Linked DNA regions of Gloeocapsopsis sp. IPPAS B-1203. The protein of the gene in region 1 binds, or shares a complex with, the protein of each later gene. Links are inferred from orthologs where the notes say so. Each region holds a gene or a part of one and is shown on either strand. Other genes may lie near its edges.

What was found.
Region 2: the proteins of cdaA (region 1) and glmM are in contact, whole or in part, in a crystal structure (PDB 7OJS), measured with the Bacillus subtilis proteins. The link is inferred for Gloeocapsopsis sp. IPPAS B-1203 from one-to-one orthologs.

Annotation. Positions count from the first base shown.
Region 1 is NZ_PEIG01000009.1:87,693-97,849, reverse strand. The notes cover bases 4,475-7,235. They hold cdaA (diadenylate cyclase CdaA), read left to right. Parts: upstream 4,475-5,270; coding sequence 5,271-6,200; downstream 6,201-7,235. Other genes in these bases: CSQ79_RS16595 (DUF3143 domain-containing protein), read right to left, coding at 7,050-7,235; uppS (undecaprenyl pyrophosphate synthase), read left to right, coding at 6,197-6,946; lysA (diaminopimelate decarboxylase), read left to right, coding at 4,475-5,002. In the rest of the region: CSQ79_RS16630 (ATP-dependent Clp protease ATP-binding subunit), read right to left, coding at 142-2,619; rimI (ribosomal protein S18-alanine N-acetyltransferase), read right to left, coding at 2,947-3,531; more of lysA, read left to right, coding at 3,596-4,474; more of CSQ79_RS16595, read right to left, coding at 7,236-7,322; CSQ79_RS16590 (J domain-containing protein), read right to left, coding at 7,335-7,853; CSQ79_RS16585 (Uma2 family endonuclease), read left to right, coding at 8,057-8,620; CSQ79_RS16580 (O-antigen ligase family protein), read right to left, coding at 8,628-9,932; CSQ79_RS16575 (YaaW family protein), read right to left, coding at 9,950-10,157. UniProt on the Bacillus subtilis protein: One of 3 paralogous diadenylate cyclases (DAC) in this bacteria, catalyzing the condensation of 2 ATP molecules into cyclic di-AMP (c-di-AMP). Upon expression in E.coli leads to c-di-AMP synthesis.
Region 2 is NZ_PEIG01000006.1:2,124-8,993, reverse strand. The notes cover bases 2,762-5,695. They hold glmM (phosphoglucosamine mutase), read left to right. Parts: upstream 2,762-3,462; coding sequence 3,463-4,929; downstream 4,930-5,695. Other genes in these bases: CSQ79_RS11745 (peroxiredoxin), read left to right, coding at 5,059-5,695; CSQ79_RS11755 (DUF7734 family protein), read left to right, coding at 2,762-2,838. Also shown: CSQ79_RS11770 (SAM hydrolase/SAM-dependent halogenase family protein), read right to left, coding at 68-856; CSQ79_RS11765 (Calvin cycle protein CP12), read left to right, coding at 1,330-1,551; CSQ79_RS11760 (DUF3177 family protein), read left to right, coding at 1,754-2,350; more of CSQ79_RS11755, read left to right, coding at 2,539-2,761; more of CSQ79_RS11745, read left to right, coding at 5,696-5,697; CSQ79_RS11740 (pentapeptide repeat-containing protein), read left to right, coding at 6,270-6,870. UniProt on the Bacillus subtilis protein: Catalyzes the conversion of glucosamine-6-phosphate to glucosamine-1-phosphate. Glucosamine-1-phosphate is used for cell wall biosynthesis.

The DNA.
Region 1 (10,157 bases):
ATGCAGTAGACATGTTGGATTTTTGTGAAAATTAACTACTCAGCAAAATTGCACAAAAAACGGTAGAGTTTTTTTCTCTACCGTTGGATTAAGTAAACTAGGTTTGGGTATAATCACGCATACCCTCTTTAAATGAACTACCTACTGCTCGACAGCTTGAGGTAACAATTCTCGTCGCTGTTCAGCAAGTACTTTGACATTACCAGTGTCATCAACATCAACGACAGCTGTATCGCCATCTTTAACGCGTCCTGATAAGATCTCTTCAGCTAAACTGTCTTCGAGTAAACGCATAATCGCCCGACGTAATGGTCTTGCACCGTAGCTAGGATTGTATCCTTCTTCTACGAGACGATCTTTAAAGCGCTCTGTAACTTCTAGCACGATCCCCTTCTCAGTTAGGCGATTAACCACTTCCTTGAGCAGAATATCGGAGATTTGCTTCACCTCGTCCTTAGTTAATTGACGGAAGACGATGATTTCATCCAAGCGGTTTAAGAATTCTGGACGGAAGCGTTGCTTGAGTTCTTCGTTAACTAATGAACGAATGCGATTGTATTGTGCTTCGGCTCGATTTTCAGCAACTTCAAAGCCTAAACCACCACCACCTTTTTCTATCACCTGAGAACCGATGTTAGAAGTCAGGATGAGCAGTGTATTCTTAAAGTCCACTGTACGACCTTTGGCATCTGTCAATCGACCATCTTCAAGGATTTGCAGCAGCATATTGAAGACATCAGGGTGAGCCTTTTCAATTTCGTCGAATAGCACCACTGTGTAAGGTCTACGACGTACTGCTTCGGTTAATTGACCGCCTTCGTTGTATCCTACATATCCTGGAGGCGAACCGATAAGCTTACTAACGGTATGCCGTTCCATGTATTCCGACATATCCAAGCGAATCATCGCTTCCTCGGAACCAAAGAAGTAAGCTGCTAGCGCTTTAGTTAACTCAGTTTTACCAACACCAGTAGGTCCAGAGAACACAAAGCTAGCAATTGGACGGTTGGGATTCTTTAAGCCAACTCTAGCACGGCGAATTGCTTTAGAAACTGCCTTGACTGCTTCTTCTTGACCGATGAGTCGCTGATGCAAGGTATCTTCCATATGCAGCAGTTTCTCAGATTCGGATTCGGTCAGTTTGTTGACTGGTACACCTGTCCAAGAAGCAACAATGTGCGCAATGTCTTCTTCATTCACTACTGGAGAATCGTTCTCACCCTCACGGGTGGTGGTTGTTTTGTTCTGTGCGATCGCCCGAATTTCGGCTTTAATTTCCATTTCGCGATCGCGGAGTTCTCCAGCGCGATCAAAGTCTTGTCCGCGAACGGCATCGTCTTTTTCTTTTAAGACTTGACGCAATTCTTTATCAAGCTCTTTGGCTGCGGGAGGAAGTTGTGAGTTAATTAAGCGTACTCTTGAACCAGCTTCGTCGATCAAGTCGATTGCTTTATCTGGTAAGTAGCGATCGCTAATATAACGGTCGGAAAGCTTCGCTGCTGCGACGAGTGCTTCATCCGAGATTTTTAACTTATGGTGTTGCTCATAACGTTCGCGTAGACCGTACAAAATTTCAATTGTTTCATCTACAGTCGGTTCGCCCACCATCACGGGTTGGAATCTTCTTTCTAGTGCTGCATCGCGCTCGATGTGCTTGCGGTATTCATCTAGTGTTGTCGCACCAATACACTGCAACTCTCCTCTTGCCAAAGCGGGTTTGAGGATATTTGCGGCGTCAATCGCACCTTCAGCTGCACCAGCACCGATCAGAGTATGCACCTCGTCAATCACTAAAATCACGTTCCCTGCAGAACGGATTTCATCCATGATTTTTTTCAGGCGCTCTTCAAATTCACCTCGGTACTTAGTGCCTGCAACTAATAAGCCGATATCAAGTGTGACAACGCGCTTTTCTTCAAGGATATCGGGAATATCTTTATTAGCAATTCGCGATGCTAAACCTTCAGCGATCGCAGTTTTACCTACACCAGGTTCCCCAATTAATACTGGATTATTTTTGGTACGACGACCTAAAATTTGAATAACTCGCTCAATTTCTTTAGCGCGACCAACAACAGGATCAAGCTTGCCTTCTGAAGCCATTTGAGTCAGGTTCGAGCCAAACTCATCCAATGTTGGAGTTTTGGTGCGACCGGATTGCGCAGATCCTGCTGAGACTTCAGCGGTTTCTCCTAACATCCGAATCACTTGAGTTCTAACTTTGGATAAATCAACTCCTAAGTTTTCTAGTACTCTTGCTGCCACGCCTTCTCCTTCGCGGATTAAGCCTAGTAGCAAGTGCTCTGTACCGATATAATTGTGTCCTAGCTGGCGTGCTTCTTCTAGGGAAAGTTCCAAAACTCGCTTTGCCCGTGGGGTAAACGGAATTTCCACTGCCACAAAGCCGGAACCTCGACCAATAATTTTTTCGACTTCAATCCGAGCATCTTTGAGGTTGACGCCCATAGATTTCAGCACTTTGGCCGCTACGCCTGTTCCTTCCCCTATCAGACCCAGGAGGATCTGCTCTGTACCTACGAAGTTGTGACCCAGGCGGCGAGCTTCTTCCTGGGCCAGCATGATCACTTTAATAGCTTTTTCTGTGAAGCGTTCAAACATGGCGTTTTTCCATACCTGAGTCGTGCCGGTACGCTGATTTTAGCATAGGCTTTAGGTCCGGCTGTCAACTTATGATACAAACTACAGCACGGTTGTTCCTCTTTTTGAGGATTTTGCACTTTTTGCAACTGTTGCCTTCGTTAGGTTCTCAGAAAATGCTCAGCCAAAGATTTTATTTAAAAGCAAAATATCTTGGCTACAATCCTGAACCTTGTGTCATGGAAAGAAGTTTGTTTCTATTGGTTGCTTTTATATTAATTGCTATTGTTGCTGAATTTTTGTTTCAGTTTTAGCGTTAAGCCCCAAGAATAAATATTTAGCAAAAATTCACTTTTTTGTCAAGGGCGGATCTGCGGAATATACTGATAAATCAATCTGTAATTCCCAGTCTAAGCGGACGAGGTGAGTGTGAATTTGGTATTCCCAGTCAGATAAAAGTTGAGGAAATTCTGGTTGTGCTAAACCGTTATGCCAAAGAATTAAGGCATCTTCACCAGTGTCTTTGTAGTATCCTTTACGCCGTCCGGCAGTTTTGAAGCCAAATTTTTGATACAGTGCGATCGCCGCATGATTAGAAACTCTGACTTCCAGAGTAGCGCGTTCTAAATTTCGTTGCTCTGCTACTGACAATAAACCGTAAAGTAGTGCTTGACCGAAACCTTGGCGCTGGTATTGAGGATGAACTGCCAAAATGGTAATGTGAGCTTCCTCTAGAATTGCCCACAGACAACCCACCCCTAAAAGTGAATTAGGCGCAAATGGGTTGACTAGACCAATTAAATCACTGTTGGGACTATCTAGCTCTCGTTGGTAAGCTTCCAAAGTCCAAAGACCTCCAAAGCAGGCTTGATCCAATTCCAACAATGCACCCAGATGCTCTGGTGTGAGATATTTAAGTTCTAATAAAGTCACAGCAATTTGTACACTGGGAGACGAACCCTATTTACGCCTGTCAAAAGGAAAACATTTAATAATTATGCTATCGACTCATCCTGCAGGGGTGCAATCTGGTCGTCAGTATTTACCAAAGGTAACTGATGCGTCCCCTAATCAAGAACTTTTACCCCTGACTGCACGAATTAACAGCAGCGATCGCCTAGAAATTGGGGGATGTGATGTGACAACGCTAGTAGAGCAATTTGGTTCGCCGCTTTATATTTTGGATGAGGACACTTTACGCAGCGCTTGTCATCAGTATCGCGAAGCGTTTAAAAAGTATTACCCAGGAGAGTCTCAAGTACTTTATGCTTCCAAAGCTTGGAGTTGTTTAGCAGTATGTGCGATCGCATCTCAAGAAGGTTTGGGCATTGATGTCGTTTCAGGTGGCGAACTTTACACCGCCTTACAAGCAGGAGTGAACCCCGATAAACTTTACCTCCACGGTAATAATAAATCTTTAGAAGAATTAAAATTAGCGATCAATTCAGGTTGCACGATTGTCGTTGATAATTGGTATGAATTGCGTACATTAGGTAATTGGTCATCGGTAATGGGTAATAGTGATGCCAATGAGCCAATTCGCATAATGCTGCGACTAACACCTGGAATTGAATGTCATACTCATGAATATATTCGTACAGGACATTTAGACAGCAAGTTTGGCTTTGATCCCAATCAATTAGATGAAGTGTTTGCGTTTGTTAGTCAGCATTCTGCGTTGAATTGTGTAGGCTTACACGCACATATTGGTTCCCAGATTTTTGAGCAGCAACCACATCAAGATTTAGCTGGAGTTATGGTGCAGTGGTTAGATAAAGCTAGCAGCTATGGCTTACAGATTCAAGAATTAAATGTCGGTGGTGGTTTGGGAATTTGCTATACCGAAGCTGACGATCCCCCGAGTATTGAAGCGTGGGTGAAGGGGGTGTGTACAGCGATTCAAGATGCTTGTGTGACACAGCAAATAGCATTACCAAAGTTGCTTTGCGAACCAGGGCGATCGCTGATTGGTTCAGCTTGTGTCACTGCATATACAGTAGGTTCGTCAAAAACCGTTCCAGGAATTCGTACCTACATTGCTGTAGATGGTGGTATGTCAGATAATCCGCGTCCCATCACTTACCAATCAGTTTATCGAGCAGTTGTAGCAAATAAAATGTCTGCACCAGCGACACAAACAGTCACAATAGCTGGAAAACACTGCGAATCAGGCGATATTCTGATTAAAGAGGCAACTTTACCACCGTCTGAACCAGGAGACATTGTTGTTGTGCTGGCAACCGGAGCATACAACTACAGTATGGCATCGAATTACAATCGCTTGGCTCGACCAGCAGCAGTTGTCGTTAAAGCAGGAGAAGCAAATTTGATTCTGCGGCGTGAAACTTATCAAGATTTGATGCGACAAGACTGTCTACCGGCAAGATTATCAAGTGAGACATAAAATCTCAGGGAATTTTTAAGATGAAATCGAGGAAGATAGAATAGCCTCTTTTCTTCCTGTTCTTTCTTACCTAACTCCTAACATCAAATCTGAATCGTTAGTTCTGATGCTCGAATCTATATAAAAAACAAAAACCTTTCTCTTCCGCCCACGCCAGTTTACGGTAAGAAAGATCCCCGCACGCAACTGGCTTTCCTGCACAAGAAGCTGCCTAAATAATAAGTCTCTAACCAGACACGATACAACCCCTAACCCCTGAACCCTGATCATGAGAGATTTGTGGAAGCAATGGCTGATCGACCTTGGCTGGACGCAGTCAATATTGCTTCACATAATTGATCTGGGGCTGGTGCTGGGGTTGACTTACATGGTGCTAGTGATCATTGGCGAGCGCCGTACGCTGTGGATGGTGCGAGGATTTATTGTACTCATGCTGGCATCTGTAGTGAGTGGCAGATTAGAGTTACGGCTGCTCAATTTTGTACTGGAAAAGCTAGTGATTGGTTGTGCAGTAGCGATCGCTGTTGCTTACCAATCAGACTTGCGCCGTTTTTTGGAACAGCTTGGACGGGGTGAATTGGGACATTTATGGCAGCCATCGCGCCGGACTATTTCTAAGCCAGATAGTGTAATTGATGAAATTGTTGAGGCAGTTAAGGAACTTTCACAAAACAGAATTGGCGCACTAATTGTTTTAGAAACTAATGGTCCGATTGATGAAGGAGATTTCAATTCATCCGGTGTACAGCTAAATGCGGAGGTTTCTAAGGAACTCATCCAAACAATCTTTCACCCAAAAACTCCTCTTCATGATGGGGCGGCGTTAATTCGTGGTTCGCGGCTGGTTGCTGCTGCGGTCATTTTACCACTGACAAAACGCACGGCTTCACGCCAACTGGGTACTCGCCATCGTGCAGCAATGGGCATCACTGAGCGTGTTCCAGATAATTCTATTTGTGTCGTTGTTTCTGAAGAAACAGGTTCGATTTCTTTTGCTGAAAAGGGAGTACTCAATAGACCACTTACCAGCAGTAAACTGAAAGAATTATTAGAAGCTAAGTTTTCCCCGCCTGTAGAGCGTGAAACTGTTGCTCCTAGTGTGCTAAGTTGGGTTCGCCAAGTTAGTCACCAAGGCAAGGCATTAGTATCGCGTTTACTGGGTGTATCATCATCAGCTTCTCATCGAAACAAAAAATGACTGCAAAGCCAATCGTGTTACAAGATTTGCCCCCCGATTTAAAACAAGAACGCCTGCCTAAACATGTGGCGGTAATCATGGATGGAAATGGTCGCTGGGCTAAGCGTCGGGGGCTACCCCGAATTATGGGTCATAAACAAGGCGTAGATGTGCTGAAAGATTTACTGCGTTGTTGTCGAGATTGGGGAGTATCAGCCCTAACAGCATATGCTTTTTCTACAGAGAATTGGGGAAGACCGTTAGAAGAAGTTGATTTTTTAATGACATTGTTTGAGCGGGTGTTGCGTAAAGAATTGCGCGAGATGATGGAGGAAGATGTCCGCATTCAGTTTGTTGGGAACTTGAGTGCGCTACCGCGATCGCTGCAAGCAGAAATTACGCGGGCTGTTGACCAAACTCAACACAATCGGGGAATTCAGTTTACTGTGGCAACAAATTACGGCGGACGACAAGAGATTTTAGATGCTTGTCGGGCGATCGCGCATCAGGTGCAGCAAGGCTTACTACAACCTGATGATATTAATGAGGCATTATTTGAACGTCATTTATATACTGCTGGAATTTGCGATCCCGATTTATTAATTCGTACCAGTGGCGAAATGCGAATTAGTAACTTTCTGCTGTGGCAAATGGCTTATGCTGAAATTTACATTACTGAGACGCTATGGCCTGATTTTGACCGTGCTGAGTTTCACAGGGCATTATGCTCTTACCAAAAGCGTGAAAGACGGTTTGGAAAGGTGTAAGAAGAGGTGAGGGGGACACCCCCGCAACTTTGCCATGGCTCCTCCTCACCCCTGTTCTAGCCACTAACCACTCTTCCACTCGCCCCTCGCCCCTCGCCCCTAGTTAAGGTCCAGAAAAGACAGCTTGCTCGACATCTTCACGACTTAGAGAGTATTTGAACGAGCGGAGGATATCTTGTGATGTTGTGCCAACTTTTGTGTAACGCACTGTCAGTTGATCGACATCAAGAAGTAGCTCTGCTTCCCAATCAGGACCCTGTAAATACCAACAGTGAAGTTGCTCGCTATCTTGTTGGCAACCTTGGCTTCTTAACCATTCTTCAATGTTCGGGAGGGCATGGTTATATAGGGGTGTATCAGCTGAAGGAAGAGACATAGAAGTTTTAGATTAAAGGTTGGGAAGTTTAACGATCTGTTGCACTACGATTGGTGGCTGTAGGCTAGTTGTTGGCTGAAATGTGTTTCCACGAGTGAGCGCAACTGTAATTGCTAATATGACACAACAGACAAAAGTTAACAGTAGCAAAAATAAAGCGAAAATTTCTCCAGATGACAGAGGGCGATCTGTCGGATCGAGGTATGCTGAGCGCGATTGCCAAGTGGGATTAGATGCAGGGCGATTGAGATCTACCGGAACTTGAATCACAGCAACTCGTGAATAGCCGATTTTTAAGTCGTATTGCGATCGCCTTTCTGGACTACTGAGCGTAGCATAAGCTTCATTAAGTTGCTGAAACTTAGCCGTGGCATTTGCTTTTGGTAAATCTGTGGTATCAGGATGATAACGTTTACTGAGTTCCCGATAGGCACGGCGAATTTCGATTGGAGATGCTGAAGGGTGAAGTCCCAGCAACGCATAGTAGCTGTTTTGATGGACGGAGGTGCGATCGCGCTTTTGTTGTGTCATTGCTCGGTCTTGACTTAAAGCAGTTTAACTCAGCACTCACAATACTTCTTGTCTATTTTAAAACTAGATTTACCGCTGCGCAGAGTTATGAAGGATGAATTTTGAATTAAAGATGAGACTGAATGCCCTTAGAAGTTTCTTGCCTGATAAGTTTTATAGAATTGAGTCAAGAGCCATCAAACTCTTTTTCTAGGAAATACCTAATGGTACAAACTTCATCTAAACGCATCACCATAGAAGAATTTCTGAAGCTACCAGAAACTGAGCCAGCTAGCGAATACATTGATGGTCAAATTATCCAGAAACCAATGCCGCAAGGGAAGCACAGCACAATCCGAACCGAGTTTTCTACTACTATCAATGTAATTCTCAAACCTCGACAAGTCGCACGAGCATTTTCAGAGCTACGTTGTACATTTTGTGGACGCTCGATTGTGCCAGATATAGCTGTGTTTACTTCGCAGAGAATTCCCCGTGACCAAAATGGTGAGGTTGCTAATACCTTTTTGAGCGCTCCTGACTGGACAATTGAAATTTTGTCACCTGAGCAAAGCCAAACGAAAGTCACTAAAAATATTTTGCACTGCCTTGATTATGGAACTGAGATGGGTTGGTTGATTGATCCTGATGAGCAAACCGTTTTTGTTTTCCTGCCCAAGCAGCAACCAATAGTTTTTGACAAACCAGAGCAATTACTATTAGTTCCTTCCTTCGCTAATGAGCTAAGTTTAAGTGTAAAAGTTGTGTTTGGTTGGTTATTAGAGTGAGGTGGTATTAAACATCTTTTTGTTGCACAAATGGCTTATATTTGCTCGTATTGCAAACACCACAAATTGCAGCGAGTAGTATCCAAACTAAAGTATTAAGGCGTAAATCAAAAATTGTGACGTCTACAGTGTTGAATATGATGCAAGCAAAAAATGCGACGAGATAACTAAAAAAGATGATTTTTTCTTGCTCTAGATAAGTAGATTGCCAATTGCGTAATAGTTGAATACTCCGAAATAAAATCCACCCAACCCAAGTACTTAAAAATACGATTCCTAATATGCCTGTTTCTGCTGCGAACATGAGAAAAAAATTATGTGGATGTCCTAGCCAAACATGCATGTGATTTTCATACAAGGGTGTGAAATTACGCAATCCCCAACCTGTTAAAGGACGTTGTTGAGTTAAAGACAGTGTAAACTGCCATTGAGTAGTGCGTAAAAAAGGAATTGGTCGATTCGGGTAGAGTTGGTCTGTTAATCTTGCCCAGAAAAACTGAGGCACAACTGTGCGTAACAGATGACTTAACGGTGAGGGAGCAAAAGCAGCTAGAACAATAGTACCAGCGATCGCACTAACTCCCATCACTAACCACCGCCAGCCTTGGTAAAGTGCAAAAGCAAAAATGATCAAGCAAGCGATCGCCCAAGCATTGCGCGAATTTGTCAAGATTAAAGCAACAAAGTTACCAACAACTGCCATCAATAAGAGCTGATTATTGAGTGTTGCTTTTGGTGTGAGAGACTCTAGCCATAACCCTAATACCAAAATAAAAGTAATGACTAAATAACCCGCAAGAATATTAGCGTACATGAAAACAGAAGCCATGCGCCCAGGGGGATTACCTTGAGCGACTAGCGTCCAACCCAGAATACCTGACAACGATGCTGGAGTTGTCCAACTTAATAATAATTGCCCAAAGCCAAGGATGATGACTGGAATTGATGCGATCGCTAAAATCTTAGCTAATTGCCGCAGCTGAGCAGGTGTTTGGATAAGAGTACTAAAGGCAGCAAATAAGACAAAAAATGGTAAGAAGTTGAATAAACCTAAAGTCGCTGCAACTCGATCGTCAGCCAAAACAGTTGTGATAACTAGCCAAGTGGCTAAAATGACTAATCCCCAGTTCAACGGCGAGTGGATAATGTCACGATACTTATGCCGCCAGGTATCAACCAATGCAAAAAATATGCCCAAAGCTCCTAAAATAGGAACTAAAGGGAAAACGAGTAACCCAATTTGAGCTAAAGTCCAGGCAGTTTGGAGACGGGCATTAGAGTGCTGCTGCAATAATACTCTTTTCTTGCCCATCTTTTTGCTTTCTCCAATTACGCAAGCTGCCAAGACTCGGTGCGAGTTAAGCGAATTTGCGCCAGGGCAAAGATTGTTGGAATAATACGACCATAGTTTGTGGCGATCGCTCGCCATCCTAAATCAGCAAAAAACCACGTCCATAATGCAGGACCCATCCAGGCAAAAATACCACGAACTGCGCCGTAACGTGCTGCACTCGCTGCCATACCTTTTCTTGCTGTT
Region 2 (6,870 bases), on another replicon or contig:
CCATATCCGCAACCTGCAGACTCAGTAAAATGATGAGGAATCTCAGAAGCGATCGCTACCACAACTCCTAGCTTAATCGAGTCACAACTTGATTTACTTTTGGTCTACCAAAACGTTCCCACGCATTCCCACCGCGTAAGAATAATTCCATCCATCGTACTGGCTTACCGTCATTTCCTTGCCAGCCAGAACTCCCTGGTGCAAAAGCTAAAGTACCTTCTGGTACTCTAAAACTGCCATCAGAATAGATCGCATCACTCACAACATCACCAACACGGATAATGACTTTATCTTCAGGATTCAGGTTGATACTATGCGCAGGAATCGTAGTTTTAATATTACCGTAGCCATCAATCCACGCAACGCGATCGCTGGGTGCATCGGGAATTTGCTCAGAACTTATCTCATCTCCCAAAAGGCTGAAATCATCTTGAGCGATCGCTGCTGCGGCTTGCGGAAAGACGTCTCGCGAACGAAATTGCGATCCCCCCCGCGATACCTTGACTATTTGAACAACTTGTGAATAATTCTTGATAAAAGATAGTGTATATCCAGCATTTACCCCTACAACTTTTACCCCATTAGTTAGCAAGGCATAAGTTAACCCCTCCCCTTCATTGTCTAATCTTGGTTCAGACTTATCTTGACGAGGTGCGCAATTATGATAAATTAAACGTTCTTGTGGACCAGGATTAAGACCAAGTTGCGCTACCCAAAACCCAGTAGCTAAAGTGCTAAAGGGAGGAACAGACAATAAGCTAACTTGCGCTTTGGGTAAAGCTAACAATAAACGTTGAGTTACTTCAGCAAAAGCTGGATCGCCGTTTCCGTAATCTGCAATTAAGCTAATGAGCATAACGCCAGTTCATAAAGGCATGATTAGTCTAGACGATATTGCCTCATGTTTAAACTTATTTTCTAGAGTTCTTTAGCTTTGCTGACAATCAAGGCGTTCTACTTAGCAGAACTCAGAGCTATTACTTGAGAAGAGCTACAACCTAAGATAGAGCTTGTTAGCAAATTCTTGCTCAAGCGATCGCAGTTATCCCTAATCTCTATCTCATAGATTCTTTCTTTCGCTGGATCGTTGCTGAAATATTAAGACTTAAAATCAATTTACAAAACATGTCTTCATGGCTTGGTATCAATGAATGGTAGTAATAAAGTGCTACCATTGCTGATCCCTGTTTATAGAGTTATCCTCTATAAGGCGATCAATATTTATTGAAGTGCAACGCTCGAGTTGTACGTTAGAAGTCCATAACGCACAAAACATAGAGCATTGTAAGTTTTCTATACTATTAAAAGATGACAGAAACAACAAAATCTATGAGCAACATCCAAGAACAAATCGAACAAGAAAGAGAGCAAGCACGTTCTATCTGTGACACCAGTGGTGCTAGTTCTGGTGAATGCGCCGCTGCCTGGGATGCAGTAGAAGAACTACAAGCAGAAGCTTCTCATCAGAAGCAAACCAAACCCAAAAATTCTCTCGAACAATACTGTGATGAGAACCCAGAAGCTGCTGAATGCCGCATTTATGATGAATAAAATCATCAATCAAGTGTAATTCTGTACAACGTGCATAATGTACAATTCACAAGGGCACTTGACAAAGTGTCCCTTTTTATTATTTTTCTGAAATTAGATATTATAGCCATCTAATTGAAGATTAAAAAAACTGATTTGCTAAATCATTGTTTCTTATTAGTGCATCGCAAAAGAATTTTTTACTGCCTAAATCATCTGAGTTATGCAAAATGAAGTTTGGTTACGTCCCCTAGTTTGGATGGACTATCGTTTAGCTGTATTATTTACAGTTCTTGTACCTTTGATATTGCTTGTATGGGCATTTGTTCAAAAAGATGAAGCAATTCAACGCCTATTAACTATTTATTGGCGTGTATCAAGCCTGCTGGCAATCACGGTTTACCTCCTAATTGCAGCAATACCAGTAGGATATATCTCAGGGACAATCGCTCGAGTTCTGATTCCTATTGCGCTGTGGTTTTGGATAGATCTTAATGAAGAAATTGACGATCAACCAAGAGGAGTATTAAAACTCACATTTAATTCTTGGCGCTGGGCTATGACTATATATAGTGTATTAGGAGCGATCGCTAGCATACCCTTTCTTCAATGTGCCTTTTCTAGAGAAGCCTTAGCTACTCCTTTGTGCACAATACTAAGAGAGCCACCTTTACTTTTCAGAGAATACTTTCATGCTAACTCCACGCCTCAATTCCTGGGCTTTTTAGGCGTAGTTGGTTTAATCTTTTACGTTGTTTGCTTAAGCTATTTTGTGCTATTTAAACTAGGCAAACAAGGACGTTCTGCTTTACCGCAATAATGAAGGTTGAAGTTACTTCAAGCAGTGCAGAGGTGAAGAGAGTATTCTTGATTTTGGGAAACAAGGAGACTAGGAGTTATCAGTTCTGAATTAGAAGTTCAACTCAAAACTAGCCATTGACTACTCTTTTACTTGCTCCTAGTTCCTCACTTGTGAATTTCTCTAGCACGCAACACTTTCAAGTCATGATGAATGATTCTGTAGAAAAGCGCTTAGAACAATATACTGCAAAGCGACCTCAAGAAGTACTGATTGTAACAGCAAACATCTCTGGAGAAATAGACCAGATTGCAATATTTAAGGGTTTTTCTAGTTCATTAGTGCGTGCAACAGCATTTGATCCAGAAATACCAGTACTACCAGATGATGCCAAAATTCTTGCTATTGATAGAGTAGCAAGTCCCTATAATCCTCAAGCACCAAATTATATCCAGCAAGGACTTACGTGGAACAGTATTCAATCACTTTTGTCAGAAGCTGGAGTTTAAAGTCTTCAGATTAGTAACTAGCATTAATTTATTAGGATCTAAGTTAACTAAACGCACGATAGCCATCCTTGCTGTGAAGTGTGGGTAGATAAGATACTTTTATGAATTGAACGTACTTAGCACCAACTAAGGAAACGACAATTTAATCCTGGAACAGTGCTAGATTATTTGTAAGAATTTCTTTTCATGTTTTTTCTTTGCGTCACGCCATGATTTGCACGGCGGTATTTCCTTGGCGTGCTTTGTGGTTTTCCAGACAATCTTACAACTTAAATAAAACTGCCACAGACACTTAACTGTTTCTTCATACGTATATCTATATTACGTATTTTCTCAGTTTGCCCTTGACGAAATCTTTGATTGCAAAAGTATAATTTATAACATATGTTACTGAATTACGAAATACCTGACATCGTAGGTCGTATTGTCTATAAACTAAACCATCACAGAATTGTAAAGTATCGATAAAGAAATTGCGGATTGTACTGAGGTGAAACATATATTCATACAATAAATTCTTTATATCTATTTAATAAAGCTGCAATAACATTAAAACAATATTAAGCATCAGATTAGAAAATGATATTCTCCTAGCGTGAACTAGTTGTGTGAGGGGTAAAACTTATGGTCTCGTCTCCTATTGGCATTCAAAGTGTTACAGATACAGCATCTACTCGGTTAGCATCACTGCAAACAGCAGCAAACTATCAATCATCAGCGATCGCTCTCCCAAATTCTCCTTTATTTGGCACAGATGGTATCCGTGGAAAAGTTGGAGATTTACTCACTGCATCCTTAGCGTTGCAAGTGGGGTTTTGGGCTGGAGTTGTGCTGCGTCAAAATTCTCAGAACTTAGGACCAGTCATTGTCGGGCAGGATTCGCGTAACTCAAGCGATATGCTAGCGATGGCAGTTGCCTCTGGCTTAGCTTCTTCTGGGCTAGAAGTGTGGCATTTGGGTTTGTGTCCCACGCCTTGTGTTGCCTACTTGACGAGTATCACCAATGCTGTGGGTGGAGTCATGATTTCTGCTAGCCACAATCCCCCAGCAGACAACGGCATTAAGTTTTTTGGTAGAGATGGCGCAAAATTACCTCAATCTTGGCAAACCGAAATCGAAGCAGGAGTACGCAGCCAGACCGACCTTTATATCGGTCAAAATGCTTGGGGACGTTCTTATCTGCGTTCAGACTTAGTACAAAATTACACAGAATCACTCAAAAAACCTTTGCTACAAAATCGCGACTTTGCTGGAATGCGTATTGTACTGGATCTAGCATGGGGCGCTGCAGTAAACCTTGCACCTGCCGTATTTCAAGATTTAGGTGCTGAAGTCATTTGTTTACACGATCGCGCTGATGGCGATCGCATCAATGTCGAGTGTGGTTCTACTTGCTTAACATCTTTACAAGCCGCTGTACAAAAACATCGTGCTACGCTGGGTTTTGCATTTGATGGTGATGCAGATCGAGTTCTTGCTGTAGATGACAAAGGTAGACCTGTTGATGGAGATTACATTCTTTATCTGTGGGGTAAAGCTTTACAAACAAGGCAACAACTCCCAGAGAACTTGATCATTTCCACAGTGATGGCAAATCTTGGCTTTGAGCGTGCTTGGGAAAAGATTGGTGGTAGAATGATTCGTACTCCAGTGGGCGATCAGTATGTGCAAGCAGAAATGGTAAGGACTGGAGGAATGTTAGGTGGTGAGCAGTCAGGACACATTCTCTGTCGTCACTACGGTATTACAGGTGATGGATTGTTAACAGCTTTGCATATTGCGGCTTTAGTTCAGTATGCAGGAGTACCGCTGTCAGAAATGGTCAGTCAAAGCTTTGCGACTTATCCTCAGTTGTTACGCAATGTTCGTGTAGAAGACCGCGATCGCCGCATGAGTTGGAATCAGTGTACAGCGATACAGCAAGCGATCGCACGAGCCGAAGCTGCAATGGGCAACCAAGGACGAATTCTTGTCCGTGCCTCTGGTACTGAACCAGTGATTCGCGTCATGGTCGAAGCAGCTAGTACCGATTTAACTCAATATTGGACAGAAAACCTAGTACTTGCAGTTCAACAATACGTCAATAACTAAATCTGTAGACTGAATTACCAAACCTAAAATTTTGTTGAAAACCGCTAAACTCCGACCGGAGAACTGGGGTTTTATGTCATGATCGCAAAGTAAACGAGTTAAAGACTTTCAGAGCATAGGAAACGAGTTATGGCTCTTCGACTAGGTGACACAGTACCAAACTTTAAGCAGGCTTCTACCGCAGGAGAAATCGATTTTTACGAGTGGGCAGGCAATAGCTGGGTAATTTTATTTTCTCACCCTAAAGACTTTACCCCAGTTTGCACCACAGAACTTGGTGAAGTTGCTCGTCTCAAACCAGAGTTTGACAAACGCAATGTCAAAGCACTAGCCCTTAGTGTTGATGATGTAGATTCTCACAAAGGTTGGGTTGGAGATATTGAAGAAACTCAAAGCGTTGGTCTGAATTATCCCATCTTGGCAGATCCCGACAAAAAGGTTTCTGACCTGTATGATATGATTCACCCCAATGCAAACGATACTCTGACAGTACGCTCAGTGTTCATCATTGATCCAAACAAAAAACTGCGTCTCAACTTTACTTACCCTGCCAGTACTGGACGCAATTTTGATGAAATTTTGCGCGTCATAGATTCACTGCAACTTACAGATAACTACAGCGTGGCTACCCCAGCAAACTGGAAAGACGGCGATGACTGTGTTATCGTTCCTTCTATCAAAGATCCAGAAGAAATTAAGCAGAAATTCCCCAAAGGTCATACCGAACTTAAACCTTACTTGCGGATGACTCCCCAACCCAATAAATAATTTAATCTTGTGAGTGATTTTGGTGGGCTTGTACCCACCTTTTTTTTAAGTTTATAGACTTCCTCCATGAATCACAGATGCCCTACGACTAAAGTCGGGGCTATCCAGGCAAAGTGTCAAGAGTTTTGAATTATAAAGAATTTTGGGTAGTGCATCAAAGTATAGTGGGGCAGTTAAAGTAGAAGGGTGTCTATTGCGAAGCCGAACCTATGGAATGTCGTCTGTGCGGTTATCTTAACACCCACAACATGGTAAAGCCCCCGTTGGGAGCCAACGGTATTTCTGCCCGCAATGCCAGCAAACGTTCAATAGCAGCGCAACGAGCAGGACTGACCCAACAACCTTGGACTTGGCATGATCTCGTTACTTATCCCACTGTATCTTTAATGCACTACCAGTAATTCAAGTAAAACTACTGAGCTATTGCTAATGATTTACACTTTGGCTCCGCGTTTGCACGGTTTTTACACCCATTTTTTAGTTGATACATTAAGCTTAGAAAAATGCTCTATTGTTGTTGCTTGTTTGATAAATCTTCAGCCGCATAGTTATTCTTTGCCATCCTAATCTTGATGAAAGCTTCTTTTATAGCCATTACTGTATTACTCGCACTTTCTGTCATACCTCGTGCATCGGCTAATACTGAGCAAATTCAACAACTCCTAGCAACAAAGGAGTGTCAAAACTGTGACTTGAGCGGTGCTGGTTTAGTGTTGGCTAATCTATCAGGTGCAGATTTGAGTGGTGCAAATTTAAGTGGTGCTAATCTCAGCCGTGCTAACCTTGTTGGTGCTAACCTTGTTGGTGCAAATCTTGTTGGTACAAGTTTATTTGGGGCAAACTTAAGTGGCGCTATTTTGAGTGGTTCGGATTTAAGTGCGGCTGACTTGCGAGATACTTTTTTAGTAAACGCCAATTTAACTGGTGCGCAGTTGGGTGGCGCTAATTTACAAGGTGCAGTCGGGATACCACCGCAAATAGGAAATGCGGAAGATTTTTATGGTTGGGGTGTCGTACAAGGAAAAAAAGGAGATCCAGAAGGTGCGATCGCTTACTTCAATCAAGCATTAAGTATTAAGCCTAACTATGCTGCGGCGTATCTCGCAAGAGGTGTGGCGCGTTACCAACTTTACGATCGCCCTGGTGCACTTCAAGATGCTAAACAAGCCGAAA